DNA from 3 places in the Arthrobacter sp. AOP36-F1-5 genome. Region 2 is predicted to be linked to each of the others. Evidence: riboswitches for the same ligand, from Rfam matches in the RefSeq annotation. Region 2 holds a riboswitch; each other region holds the start of a gene.
The links. A riboswitch is a leader RNA that binds a small molecule or an ion and turns the genes downstream of it on or off. The one in region 2 is predicted to bind S-adenosylmethionine.
Positions count from the first base shown of each region.

Region 1 (4,398 bases), 880 kb from region 2:
TCGGGATGGACATGCGCCTGGGCGTGGGATATCGGATCCAGAACACGGTGGTGGAGTTCGAGGAGAACCGGCTGATCGCCTGGCGGCATTTCAACGGCCACCGCTGGCGCTACGAATTGATCCCCGCCCCGCGGGGCACGCTGGTGCGTGAGACCTGGGATGCCTCGCGGCTGAAACGTCAATGGCCGCTGAAGGTCATGGGGTTCACTCGCAGCACCCCGGTGAACATCGAACGCACGCTGGATCGGTTGGCCGACTATTTCGACCCCAATACGCCGCGCCCCCCGGAGCCGGAACCACCGCGTCCCTCCCCGCGGAAGCCCCGCGCCAAGTCATTGACCCCCGCCCAGGAGGCGAAGGAGGCCGCCCGGAAGCAGGCCCGCGCCCAGAAGGCGGCGCAGCAGGATGAGGAAGGCGTTGCGGCCCAGGCGGCCAAGGCCGAACGGTTGGTGCTGGCGGAGGAAGCCGAGACCGCCCGTCGGGCGGCCCGGAACGAACGCACCGCCGAGGCCCGCCGCGCCCGTGAACTGAAGGAAACGGAAAAGACCGAGCAGGCCGCCCTGGCCGAACGCGCCCAGGCCGAGAAGGTCGCGGAACAGGAGCGGGTCGAGGCCGAGAAGGCGGCAGAGGCCGCCCGCGAGGAGCAGGCCAAGGCGCAGAAGGCGGCGGAGCTCGAGCGGGCCCAGGCGGAACGGACCGCCGCCGCCGAACGGGTCAAGGAGGAGAGGGCGGCCCGGCAGGAACACGAACGCCGGACGAAGGCCGCGCGGGCCGAGGAGGCCGAGGCGGCGAAGACCCGGAAGAACGCCCCGCAGGTGCCCGTGGAGCCGTTGCCGCCGATCGGGGCGACCCCCCGGCCGTTGACGACGACCCCACGCCGGCCCGCACGCGAGATGATCGCCGCAGCCAAGGCCGGACGGCGGGATGCTCCGGCCCCCGGGCAGGGCACCGAACCGGCCGGCGAGCCGGACACGCAGGAGCCGACCCCGCCCCCGGCGGGGGACCGCCGCCCCGTGGCCGCAGCCCGCCGGATGCGCCGCGCCAGCTGAACGGAAGGGGCCGGGTTCTGCGGGTCCTAGCCGATGTTCCCGCCGAAGAGCAGGCCGAGAACGTAGGTGACCCCGGCGGCACCGAGGCCGATGGCCAGCTGCCGGAACCCGCGTTTGGCCGGGGAGGCGCCGGAGAGCAGTCCGACGATGCCCCCGGTCAGCATCAACGCGACCCCGACCAGGAGCAGGGCCACCAGCAGGGCTGGCAGCCCGCCCATACCGAAGAGGTAGGGCAGGATCGGGACCAAGGCCCCCGAGGAGAAGAAGCAGAAGCTGGAGGCGGCGGCGCCGAAGGCGGAGCCCAGGGCCTCGTGTTCGTCGCCGCCGGTTTCGGTTTCGGGCACCTCGGGTTGCAGGGACAATGAGGGGTCGCAGTCGCAGCTGAAGGTCCCCAGCCGTTCGGCGGCCCGGTGCTCGGCGGCCTCCCGGCTCATGCCGCGGGCCCGGTAGACCAGGACCAGTTCGTTGGCCTGCAGGTCCAGGTCCGGGGCGGCGATGAGCGTGATCTGGGTCGGTTGGGAGGCGGTGAGCAGTTCGCGCTGCGAGCGGACGGAGACGTATTCCCCGGCGGCCATGGACAGGGCGCCGGCGAGCAGGCCGGCGACCCCGGCAAAGAGGACCAGCGCGCTGGACACCCCGGCGGCGCCGATGCCCATCACTAGGGCCAGGTTGGAGACCAGCCCGTCGTTGGCCCCGAAGACGGCGGCCCGGAAGTTGCCGGAGAGCCGGTTGCGGCCGCGGATCGCCAGCCCGCGTACGACTTCCTCATGCACCAGCTCATCGGCGGCCATCTGAGCGGTGGCGTCGGCGTCGCTGTCGTAGGGGGAGGCGCCCTCGGCCCGTTGGGCCAAGGCCAGGACGAAGACCGAGCCGAAGTTGCGGGCCATGAACCGCAGCATGACGCGGCTGAGCGAGGGGCGTGCGGTCTTCCGGGCATGCTCGCCCAGAAGATTGGACCAATGCTCCTGGTGGCGGGCTTCCGCCCGGGCCAGACCCAACAGGATCTGGCGTTCCTCGCCCTCACGGCGTTTGGCCAGGGTGAGGTAGATGGAACCTTCGACGCGTTCGTCGGCCAGGTATTTGCGCCAGCGCCGGATCTCGGCGGGCGTGGGCTCCCTACGCGAGGCCTCCGCGGCTGGCGGATCGGCGTCGGGGGAGGGGGCATCCGGTGTCATTGGGCGTCCTTCAATCGGTTCGTATGTCCCCGCGGTGGTGCGGGACTGCCGGTCAAAGGTCGGTGGGTGGCCACGAGCCTCGGACCGCCAGTGGCGGGCCGAAGGTCTCGTTCGCCCGGCGTGGTGCCGGGTGGAATGCCGGACCGCCGGGAGGGCGGTCGGTATGTCGACAGGTCCTCGTCCACCCGTGCCGGATCAACGATCCAGCGCGGGTGGGGTGTGGAACTACTCCCCTTCAGCCGACCAGCATACCCGAGGGAGCCTCGGCGCGGTCGCGGACGGGCAGGCGTTCAAGGAAGAACACCTGTGCTTCCCCGTCGGGGCGGTGTGCCCGGGGAATACGCACGGTCAGTGCGCAGGAGTCGGATTCCCAGACCGGTCGGCCGGCCGTGTTGGCCAGCGCATGGTCGAGATCCTTGGGGTGGGGCGCGATGAAGCGCTCCCAGTGACCGTCCACGTTGAGGCAGACGGTGCCTAGCATCGAATCGAAAATTGGAAGGACGGAGACGCTTTGCGCCACGGATTTCCTCTCGTGCGTTCTTACCCAACACGTTGTCGTGCGGGCCGCTTCTTCATCCGAACCACCCACGAACCTGGGGTTGGTGCGCGGGTAGTCGGAGCTGTTGCCCGCGTCTCATGAAGCTTTTTGCCAGCCTAACGTGATTGCCGGGGCAACCCAAGCTGTGTTCCACGTCATTCCCGCTGCATCCCAGCGTTGGTGCGGCTAGATTCGTGTTCGACATCTGCTCCCCCGGGAGCACTGTCACCCGGGGGGAACGAGGACGACGCCGGGGCGGGTTCAGGCTTGCTGATCGGCGGAAACGCCCTCCATGTCGACCCGTCCGGCGACCCGATCCGACCAGTGCCGGGCCACTTCCGGGCGGGTCGGCGGGGAGAGCAGGCTGAACAGGACATAGACCACCAACGAGGCGCCCAGACCGTAGTAGATGGGCTCATTGGCGTAGACCCCGGAGAACTTCTCGGTGGACAGTGCCTCCAGGGTGATCATGGTCGTCAGGGTGACCAGGGTCCCTGCCGCCATGGACAGGGCGGCGCCGATGCCGTTCCCGCGCTTCCAGAGCAGCCCGCCCAGGATCGCGACCAGCAGCCCGCCGACCAGGATGTCGTAGGCGATGGTCAGGGCGGCGACGACGTCGTTGACGAGGATCGCCAGGATGATCGCCACGGCCCCGAGGCCCAGGACCCAGTACCGGTTGGCGGCGACGTCGTGCTCGGGGTTGCGCCCGGTGTTGACCTCGATCTCCTTGCCGAACCAGCTGGCGACGAAGGGGGTGACGTCGTTGCGGGCCACGGTGGCCGCGGCGATGAGTGCGCCGGAGGCGGTGGACATCATGGCCGCCACGGCGGCGGCCAGGACGATCCCGCCGACGGCCACCGGAAGCAGGGTCATGGCGACCTCCGCGTAGACGACGTCCTTGCCCAGGGCCTCGATGTCGATGCCGGGCAGGGCGACCCGGGCGGACATGCCGATGATCGCCCCGGCGATGCCGTAGATCACGCAGTAGATGCCGGCGGTGGCTCCGCCCCAGCGGGCCACCTTGGGGGTGCGGGCGGTGAACACCCGCTGCCAGATGTCCTGGCCGATCAACAGGCCCAGGGTGTAGACCACGAAGTAGGTGATGATCGTCTCGGCGCCCAGGCCGCCCCAACTGAAGAATTCATCGCGGGCCCGTTCGGGGATGCCGGCGGAGATTCCCTCGAAGCCGCCGGCCGCCGAGAGGGCGAAGGGCAGCATCAGGGCGAAGACACCGACGGTCTTGATGACGAACTGGACCTGGTCGGCCAGGGTGATGGACCACATGCCGCCGATGGTGGAGTACACGAGCACGATCGCCCCGCCGACGGCGATGGCGAGCCAGCGGTCCCAGTCGAAGAGCACGACGAAGATCGTGGCGTAGGCCCCGGTGGAGGTGGCACAGAGCATCAGCGTGTAGGCCAGCATGACCACCGCCGAGGCGTTGGTGGCGTGTTTGGAGCCGTAGCGCAGGGTGAGCATCTGGGAGACGGTGAAGATCTTCAGTCGTTGCAGCCGCGGGGCGAAGAACATGCTCAGCAGCAGCACCCCGATGCCGATGGCGATGACCAGCCAGGCGCCGGAGAGGCCGAATTCGTAGCCCAGGCCGACGCCGCCGACGGTGGAGGCGCCCCCGAGT
Region 1 is NZ_CM176892.1:751,412-755,809, forward strand. It holds gene AC3ZI9_RS03415 (SRPBCC family protein) at 1-1,049, shown strand, start outside; gene AC3ZI9_RS03420 (VIT1/CCC1 transporter family protein) at 1,076-2,224, opposite strand; gene AC3ZI9_RS03425 (hypothetical protein) at 2,460-2,705, opposite strand; SAM riboswitch class IV at 2,756-2,866, opposite strand; gene AC3ZI9_RS03430 (sodium:solute symporter family protein) at 3,024-4,398, opposite strand, start outside.
Region 1: it holds a riboswitch for S-adenosylmethionine, as region 2 does, so the genes downstream of both, AC3ZI9_RS03425 (hypothetical protein) here and AC3ZI9_RS15670 (flavin reductase family protein) in region 2, are expected to answer to the same signal.

Region 2 (4,398 bases):
AGAAGACCACGGTGGTCATGTTGTTCTTGATGGATGCCGAACGGGCGATGTCCAGGGCGAAGACCGACTTGCCCACCGCGGGTCGGGCGGCCACCACGACCATCTGTCCTCCGTGGAGGCCCTGGGTCAGTTCGTCGAGTTCATAGAGGCCGGTCGGCACCCCGATCATTCCCTCGCCACGCTGGCCCGCCGATTCGATCTCGTCTACGGTGCCTTCGATGATGTCGCGGAGCGGGACGTAGTCCTCCGAGGTGCGTCGTTCGGCCACCGCGTAGATCTGGGCCTGCGCATCGTTGACGATCGCGTCGACCTCGCCGTCCTGGCTGTAGCCCATCTGCACGATCTTGGTGCCCGCTTCAACCAGCCGGCGTAATACCGCCCGTTCACGGACGATCTCCGCGTAGAACCCGGCGTTGGCCGCGGTCGGCACCGACTGGATCAGTGTGTGCAGGTAGGCGGGTCCTCCGACACGGGAGATCTCCCCGCGTTTGGTCAAGTGGTCGGACACCGTCACCGCGTCGGCGGGTTCGCCCCGGCCATAGAGGTCCACGACGGCCTCGTAGATCGCCTCATGCGCGGGCCGATAGAAATCGACGCCCCGCAGGACCTCGACACAGTCCGCGATGGCATCCTTCGAGAGCATCATGCCACCGAGCACGCTTTGCTCCGCCACGAGGTCCTGGGGCGGGGTCCGCCCCATGTCCGATGAATTCGACGACCCTGATTCGGTGTGCGTGAGCGTCACGTCCGGTTCCTTCCCTCTCAGCGCGGCGCCGGTGATGCGGCGCAGCCACGTCCCTCTAGTATCCCAGTGAATGCGACCCACCGACACAATGGTGCCGCGGGTGACGAACGGGGAATCCAGCCCGGTTGGAGCCGGGGACCCTGTCACCCTATGCCCCCGACGGGCAGAACCAAAGAGAGTTATCCACAGCCCATGTGGAGAACCTGTGGGTGACGCGGCGTGTTGTGTGCACAGTCTGGGGACGGGCTTGTGGATTACTTTTATTTTCCTTCAATAACCCTGCTCTGACTAGGCATTTTACTTGTGGATAACAACTGATGGAAGAAAACTTTTCGTCAACATTCACCCCCTACTTGCAGGTTGCCAAGCAGCACACATGTGTGCAGGCGCCACTTATCCACAAGTTGGCCATGGTTCTCCACAGACACGCCGCCAGCTGTGGGTAGCTTTGACTTTCGCGTCCTCGGGCCGGGCCGGGACATCCATTGCCGTCGCCGAATCGCACTGGCACGCTGGCACGATGTCAGCAGCGAAGACCCGACCGACAGAGGTGGATCCACGTGATTTCCTCGCTGCCATCGAGCACCCCGCGCGGCGGGACGACGCCCACGCACTTCTGTCGATGATGCAGGAAGCCAGCGGTCGGCCCGCGATGATGTGGGGAACCAGCATCGTCGGGTTCGGCTCCTACCATTACCGCTACCCCAGCGGGCGTGAAGGAGATACCCCGGCGATCGGGTGCTCTCCCCGCGCCTCCTCGCTGGCCCTCTACGGGCTGACGGACCCCCCGGCCGCGGCCGGGCTCCCGGCTGGACTCGGCAAGCACCGACTGGGCGCTTCGTGCCTCTACGTCAACAAGTTGGCCGACGTCGGGCTCGGGATCCTGCGTGAACTCATGGATACTGGACACCACCACGTGATGACCGAACTTCACCAGCCCTGAACGGGTCCGGAGCCAAGGCACGTGAAATAATGGAGGAAAGACCGTCGCCCGCGCGGCGGCCCCGAACCCCAGGAGGGGACATGTCTGAAATCAGCGGTTCCGAACTGCTGACGGCGATCGTCGCGATCGTCGTCCTTTTCGCGGTGTTCGGTGCCTTGACCTGGATCTTCAAGACACGACCCTCGGGCCACCCCAGCGATGCCGAGCAATACATCGCCCGCCTCAATGCCACGGCGGCCCACCAACAGCAGATCGACACGGAGAAGGCGGAAAAGCTCCGGGCGGCGACGACGGCTCGGGCGGCCCAGGCCGCCCGCAACTCCCCCGGACGCACCGGCCAGAGCACCGGGTTCGACCTCGAACATCCCCCGGGGATGGCGCCCGGTCCGGGAAACCCCAATTTCGACCGCGTCATGCAGCTGATCAATCAAGGAAACTACGTCGGCGCGGTACGTAAGATCAGGCAGGACACCGGCCTGGGGCTGCTCCAGGCCAAACGATACGTGGACACCCTGCGGGGCATGTAGCCACCCCCCCCCAGCGGTCCTAGACCAGGGCCTCCGCCTGCAACGTGCGGAAGGCCGAACCGTGGAAGACCAACGGGTCATGGGCCCCGTCGTGTCCGGCATGGCCGTGGACCCGCAGGAGGACCACATGGTGGTCCCCGGCGGGGAATTCGCGTTCCACGCTGCAGTCCAACCACAGGGAGGCCTCGTTCAGGAACAGGGCCCCTTCATCGGTGGAGTCCAGCCGCAACCCGGCAAACCGGTCACCCGATTTGGAGGCGATCTGCCGGCAGACCCGCTCATGGGCCTCGCCGAGAACCGACACGCCGATCCGGCCCGCGGCCCGCACGATGGGCCAGGTCCGGGAGCTGTTCTGCACCGCGAACATCACCAACGGAGGGTCCATGGAGACCCCGACGGTGAAGGAGGAGGCGACCAGGCCCTGGGCCTCGCCATCGATGATCGCGCACAGGGCGGCGATTCCCGAAGGGTGGCGCGCGAAGGCCTGGCGGAGTGCGTCGGGTTGAAGATCATGGGACAGTGTCATCTGCTCTGCTTCCGGCGTATGGCACACCGGTGGATCCCGGGATCCACACGGGGTGCGGTACTTGCCGCCCGGGGAGCCGGACGGCCGAATCATCACCTGGAGCACCCCACTACCGTGAGAGGGTTGCCGGCCACCCAGCCAGGGCTTGGAAGGTGGCGCTCTTGATTCATGGTCCACGCTAGGGCCGGTGGGTCCCCGGGGTCAAAGATCTCCGCAATATTTCGCAAGATCGCCTCCCGGGGGCCACAGCCGGAGGCACATGGGCCGCCGACGATGTCGGGCCTTAACGACCGAGGGGCCCTGCGCTTACGCGCAGGGCCCCTCGGGTCCACCGTGGTCGGCTCCACCTCCCGTGGGGAGGGTAGCCGGTTCGCGGTGGTGGCTACTTCTTCGCGGCGACGACCTGCAGGTCGATGGTCGCGGAGACGTCCTCGTGCAGACGGACGGTTGCCTGGTAGTTGCCGGTCGACTTGATGTGCTCGGGGATTTCCACCGTGCGCTTGTCGATCGAGCCGAGGCCGGCGGCCTCGACTGCGTTGGCGATATCGGCGGTCTTGACGGTGCCGAAGAGGCGACCACCCTGGCCGGCCTTGACCGTGATCTTGACCGCCTGGGCGGACAAGTTCTGGGCCAATGCCTGGGCATCCTCGAGGGATGCGATGGCGCGAGCAGTGCGGGCGGCCTTGATGGACTCGACCTGCTTCTCACCACCCTTGCTCCAGAGCAGCGCGAAACCGCGGGGCAGCAGGTAGTTACGTGCGTAACCATCCTTCACCTCGACGACCTCGCCAGCGGTACCAAGACCGGTTACTTCGTGGGTCAGAATCAGCTTTGCCATGGTGTTATCCCTTCCTAGCCGCGGCCAGCGCCGGAGTAAGGCAGCAGGGCAACTTCACGCGCGTTCTTGATGGCCTGGGCGATCTTGCGCTGCTCCTGGACGGAGACGCCTGTCACGCGACGGGCACGGATCTTTCCGCGGTCGGAAATGAACTTGCGCAGCAATGCTACGTCCTTGTAGTCGATGACGGTGATGTCAGCGGCCTTCAAGGGATTGGACTTTGGTTTGGGCTTACGGAGTTCAGCCTTAGCCATCGTGGAGCTCCTTTATCTGGTGGAGCCCGCAGAATTTTTCCGCGGGATGGTGAATAAGAGGTGTTGCTTTAGAAGGGTGGTTCGTCGGACCCGCCGGCATTGCCCCATCCACCGTTATTGGAGGAGGAGGCCCAGGGGTCCTGAGCCGGAGCGTTCCAGGTGCCGCCCTGGTTTCCGCCGGGGTTTCCCCCACCGAATCCAGCGTTGCCGCTCTGGTTTCCGCCACCGAAGTTTCCTCCGGCATTACCGCCGCCGAAGCCGCCACCACCCGAGTTGTTGCGCTGGGTGCGGGTGACCTTGGCGGAAGCGTAGCGAAGCGAGGGGCCGATCTCGTCGGCATCCAGCTCCATGACGGTGCGCTTCTCGCCTTCCTTGGTTTCGAAGGAACGCGACTTCAACCGACCCTGGGCGACGACGCGCATGCCCTTGGTCAGCGTCTCGGCGACATTTTCGGCAGCATCGCGCCACACCGATGCGCGAAGGAACAGCGTTTCGCCGTCCTTCCACTCACTGGTCTGGCGGTCGAAGGTCCGCGGGGTCGAGGCAATGGTGAAGTTCGCCACTG
Region 2 is NZ_CM176892.1:3,396,663-3,401,060, forward strand. It holds gene dnaB (replicative DNA helicase) at 1-700, opposite strand, end outside; gene AC3ZI9_RS15660 (DUF1801 domain-containing protein) at 1,266-1,688, shown strand; gene AC3ZI9_RS15665 (hypothetical protein) at 1,769-2,215, shown strand; gene AC3ZI9_RS15670 (flavin reductase family protein) at 2,235-2,741, opposite strand; SAM riboswitch class IV at 2,794-2,908, opposite strand; gene rplI (50S ribosomal protein L9) at 3,124-3,579, opposite strand; gene rpsR (30S ribosomal protein S18) at 3,594-3,833, opposite strand; gene AC3ZI9_RS15685 (single-stranded DNA-binding protein) at 3,902-4,398, opposite strand, start outside.

Region 3 (4,398 bases), 930 kb from region 2:
GGCCGAGTACAACTAGGTTCCCGGGGCGGGGCCCTCAGGCGTAGAACCCCGAACGAAGGACCTGGTTCAACTGTTCGATGTCGGTCAGGAAGCCATCGTGGCCGATCGGTGAATGGATGTACTGGACCTGCGGTGTCTCCGGCAGGGCAGCGGCCAGGCGCTCGGACTGCTGCGGGCCGTAGAGCCGGTCGCTGTCGACGGCGGCGATGAGGAATTCCACCCCGCCGGTCCGGGCCAGGGCGGCCTCGACCCCGCCCCGTCCCCGTCCGACGTCATGCCCCACCAGTGCCTCGGTGAGCACGATGTAGGAGTTCGCGTCGAAGCGGGTCACCAGCTTGCCGGCCTGGTGGTCCAGATAGCTTTCGACCTGGTACCGGCCCCGGTCGAAGCCGGGGCTGCCGAAGGGGTCCTCCTCGGCCTGGCCCTCGTGCCCGAAACGGATCTCCAGTTCCGGCTCGGAACGGTAGGTGATGTGGGCCAGCCGGCGGGCGATCCCCAGCCCCGCGAGGGGGCCGGTGCCACTGCCCCGGGCCACGGTGCCGACGGCGTCGAGGGCGCCGGCCGAGGGCGCCGCTCCGTAGAAGTCGCCACCGGAGAAGTCCGGATCCAGCCGGATGGCCTGCGTCTGGATCTGCCCGAAGGCGATCTGTTCGGCGGAGGCGACCGCGGTGGCCGCAATGACGGCGCACCGGGCCACGCGTTCGGGGTATTCCACCGCCCATTCCAACGCTCGCGCTCCACCGAGGGAACCGCCCAGGACGGAGTGCCAGCGTGAAATGCCCAGGTAGTCGGCCAACCGGGCCTCGGTGCGCACCGAATCCCGCACCGTGGTGAACGGGAACCGGGAGCCCCAGGCCTGCCCGTCGGGGTCGAGGCTGGAGGGCCCGCTGGAGCCATAGCAGCCGCCGACCATGTTCGGGGCCACGACGAAGAACCTGTCGGTATCGATCGTCTTTCCCGGACCCACGAGTCCTTCCCACCAGCCTTCTTCCTGGCTGTGCCCCCGGGAGACATGGGTATCCCCCGTCAGGGCGTGCAGCAACAGCACCGCATTGGAGGCCCGGGCGTCCAGGGTCCCCCAGGTCTCGTAGCCGATCATCACCTCGGGCAGCCAGCCGCCGGTCTCGAAGCGGTAGCCGCCGATGGGCACGCATTTGAGGATGCCGTCACGGATCAACGGCGCCCCGGGGGCCTGACGTCGTTCCCTCACGTCGCCGACGCCCTGGCTCACCGGACGGCCTGGACTTCCGGGGCGGCCTCTGCGGCTTCGTCCCCGGCGGCGGCCGCGGCGGCGAAACCGACCTCGAGGTCGGCGATGATGTCGTCGATGTGCTCGATGCCCACCGACAGGCGCACCAGTCCGGCTCCCACCCCGGCCGCGGCGCGTTCGGCGTCGGAGAGCTGGGAGTGCGTGGTGGAGGCCGGGTGGATCACCAGCGAGCGCACATCGCCGATGTTGGCGACGTTGGAGTGCAGTTCGAGGCCGTCGACGAAGGCCCGGCCGGCCGGTTCGCCGCCGGAGATCTCGAAGGCCAGGACCGCGCCGACGCCCCGCGGGGCGTATTTGCGGCCGAGTTCGTACCAGGGGCTGGAGGGCAGGCCGGCGAAGGCGACGGAGTCGACCTGGGCGTGGGCCTCGAGCCATTCGGCGACCTTCTGCGCGTTGGCCACATGGCGTTCCATGCGCAGGCTCAGGGTTTCCAGGCCCTGGGCGATCAGGAAGGCGTTGAACGGGGAGACCGCCGAACCCAGATCGCGCAACAACTGGACGCGCGCCTTGAGGATGAACGCCAGGTTCGCCCCCAGGGCGCCGTCGACCCCCAGATCGCGGGCGAAGACCAGCCCGTTGTAGGACTCGTCGGGGGTATTGAATTCCGGGAAGCGTTCCGGGTCGGCCGCGAAGTCGAAGTTGCCCGAATCAACGATGGCCCCGGCGACGGAGGTTCCGTGCCCGCCCAGGTACTTCGTGGCCGAGTGCACCACGATGTCGGCACCGAATTCGATGGGGCGGACCAGGTACGGGGTGCCCAGGGTGTTGTCCACGATGAGCGGGACCCCGGCTTCGTGGGCCACCGTGCTGACGCCCTCGATATCCAGGACGTCCTGGCGCGGATTGGAGATGACCTCACCGAAGAATGCCTTGGTGTTCGGTTTCACCGCGGCCCGCCAGGAATCCAGGTGGTCGGGATCCTCCACGAAGGTGACCTCGATGCCGAGGCGCTTCAACGTGTGCTTGAACAGGTTCTGCGTTCCCCCGTAGAGGCTCGGGCTGGCCACGATATGGTCCCCGGCTCCCGCGAGGTTGAGGATCGAAAGCGTGGTCGCCGCCTGGCCCGAGGCCAGCAGCAGGGCCCCGACCCCGCCTTCGAGGTCGGCGATCCGGGTTTCGACGGCTTCCTGCGTCGGGTTGCCGATGCGGGTGTAGATCGGCTCGAGTTCCTTCAGCGCGAAGCGTGCTGCGGCACTCTCGGCGCTGGGGAAGACATACGACGTCGTCTGGTAGATCGGCGGCGCCCGGGCCCCGGTGGTGGGATCCGGTGCCTGTCCGGCGTGGACCTGGCGGGTTTCAAAAGACCATGATGCAGACATTTCTGTCCCCTTCTACGACTCAGGGGCCCCTGTTCCACGGCGGTCCCGGAAGGGAACGCCGGGAGGTGACCCGCGCTTGTCCGTTCTCCTTGTGGAGGCGAACCAGGTCTTCACCCGGGGCACCCCACCGCGAGTGGAGGGTTGCCGGCCAGCAAACCGGGGTTTCGCGCTGGCACTCATGACCTGCCTCCAGTGTTGTGGATCGGGGCGGCCGCCGCAACAACGCGGCGTCAATATGACCGCAGGGCGCAACATTCCTCCCCCTCCCCCGTCCGGTCCCCCTCCTGACGGCCGCGATGGAGGCCCGGGAAACGGGTCGAGGAAAATACGAACCATGGTGATTTAGGGCACCCTAAGTCGAGACGCACCTCACAAAGTGCGATCATGAAGCCATGATGAGGTTGGATCACGTTTCGTACGCATGTGGACCAGACGGGTTGGCCGCGACGGCCGCCCGTGTCGGCAAGACTCTGGGGATCGAGTCCGTCAAGGGAGGCATTCATCCCCGCTTCGGGACCAGGAACGTCATTTTCCCGTTGAAGAACACCCAGTACCTGGAGGTCGTGGAGGTCCTGGACCACCCGTCCTCGGACAAGGCGCCGTTCGGCCAGGCCGTCCGGGCCCGATCGGAGATGGGTGGCGGATGGATGGGTTGGTGCGTCGCCGTTGACGACCTGGCCCCGTTCGAGGAACGTCTGGGCCGGTCATCGGTCCCGGGCAACCGCAAGTTCCCCGACGGCCAAGAACTGACGTGGCAGCAGATCGGCATCAAGGGCCTGATCGCCGACCCGCAGGTGCCCTACATGCTGCGCTGGGATACCGGCACCGAGGACCTGCACCCCTCCCGGGCATTGGATCCGCAGGGGCATATCTCCGGGATCGCGATCGCCGGTTCGGTCGAACGGGTCCGCGAATGGCTGGGCACCCCCTCGGAGTCGCCGTTGGGCGATGTCGAAGTCCAGTGGGAGGCCCCCAATGGCACCCCGGGAATCATGACGGTGACCTTCGAGACCCCCTCGGGGACCATCACCCTCTGATCCGCTCACGGAGGTGGAACACCGAACGACGGCGGCCCGCGGGCCGCCGTCGTTTTCGCTCTGTGCCGTCCCGGATCAGTGCCGCGGCACCGCCGCGAAGGGTCCGTCGGCGGCGAAGACCCGATCGGCGAAGCGATCGCCGATCAGCTGATGCGTTGCGGAATCCGGATGCAGGTTGTCCGGCAGCGGCAGCTCGGCCTCGTCCGGGGCCCCATACAGCTCGAGTCCGTCCAGGAAGTACAGGTTCGCATCGTCCGCCCGGTCTTCGACCAGGGAGCGCATCTCGCGGCGGATGACCTCCAAGGTCAGCCGTCCCGCCGATTCATCCCCTGGGGTCCCCGTCGCGCTGAACTTGACCTGGCTGGTCCCCAGGCTCTCCGGGACGATCGTGCCGGGGCCCGACGTGCTTTCGTGAATCGGGCAGAAGATCGGGGAGATCAACACCAGCGGCGTGGTGGGATGCCCCTCGCGGATGGTGTCAAGGAATCCGTGGATGGCCGGGACCAGGGTCCGCACGCGCATGGCATCCAGGTTCACGATGTTGATGCCGAGTTTGACGCTGATGACGTCCGCTGGCGCATCGCGGATCACCCGCGCCATGAAGGGGTCCACGAAGCAGCTGCCCCCGAAGCCGAGGTTGTGCAGTTCGACCCCGCCCCGGCGGGCTGCCACGGCGGGCCAGATCCCGCTGGGGGATGCCGCGTTCGATCCCTGGCTGATGGAGCTGCCGTGGTGGACCCACAGCGGACGGGTCCGGGGCGCGGGGTGGAGC
Region 3 is NZ_CM176892.1:2,470,585-2,474,982, forward strand. It holds gene metX (homoserine O-acetyltransferase MetX) at 35-1,210, opposite strand; gene AC3ZI9_RS11375 (bifunctional o-acetylhomoserine/o-acetylserine sulfhydrylase) at 1,228-2,589, opposite strand; SAM riboswitch class IV at 2,657-2,773, opposite strand; gene AC3ZI9_RS11380 (VOC family protein) at 2,982-3,626, shown strand; gene AC3ZI9_RS11385 (GDSL-type esterase/lipase family protein) at 3,702-4,398, opposite strand, start outside.
Region 3: it holds a riboswitch for S-adenosylmethionine, as region 2 does, so the genes downstream of both, AC3ZI9_RS11375 (bifunctional o-acetylhomoserine/o-acetylserine sulfhydrylase) here and AC3ZI9_RS15670 (flavin reductase family protein) in region 2, are expected to answer to the same signal.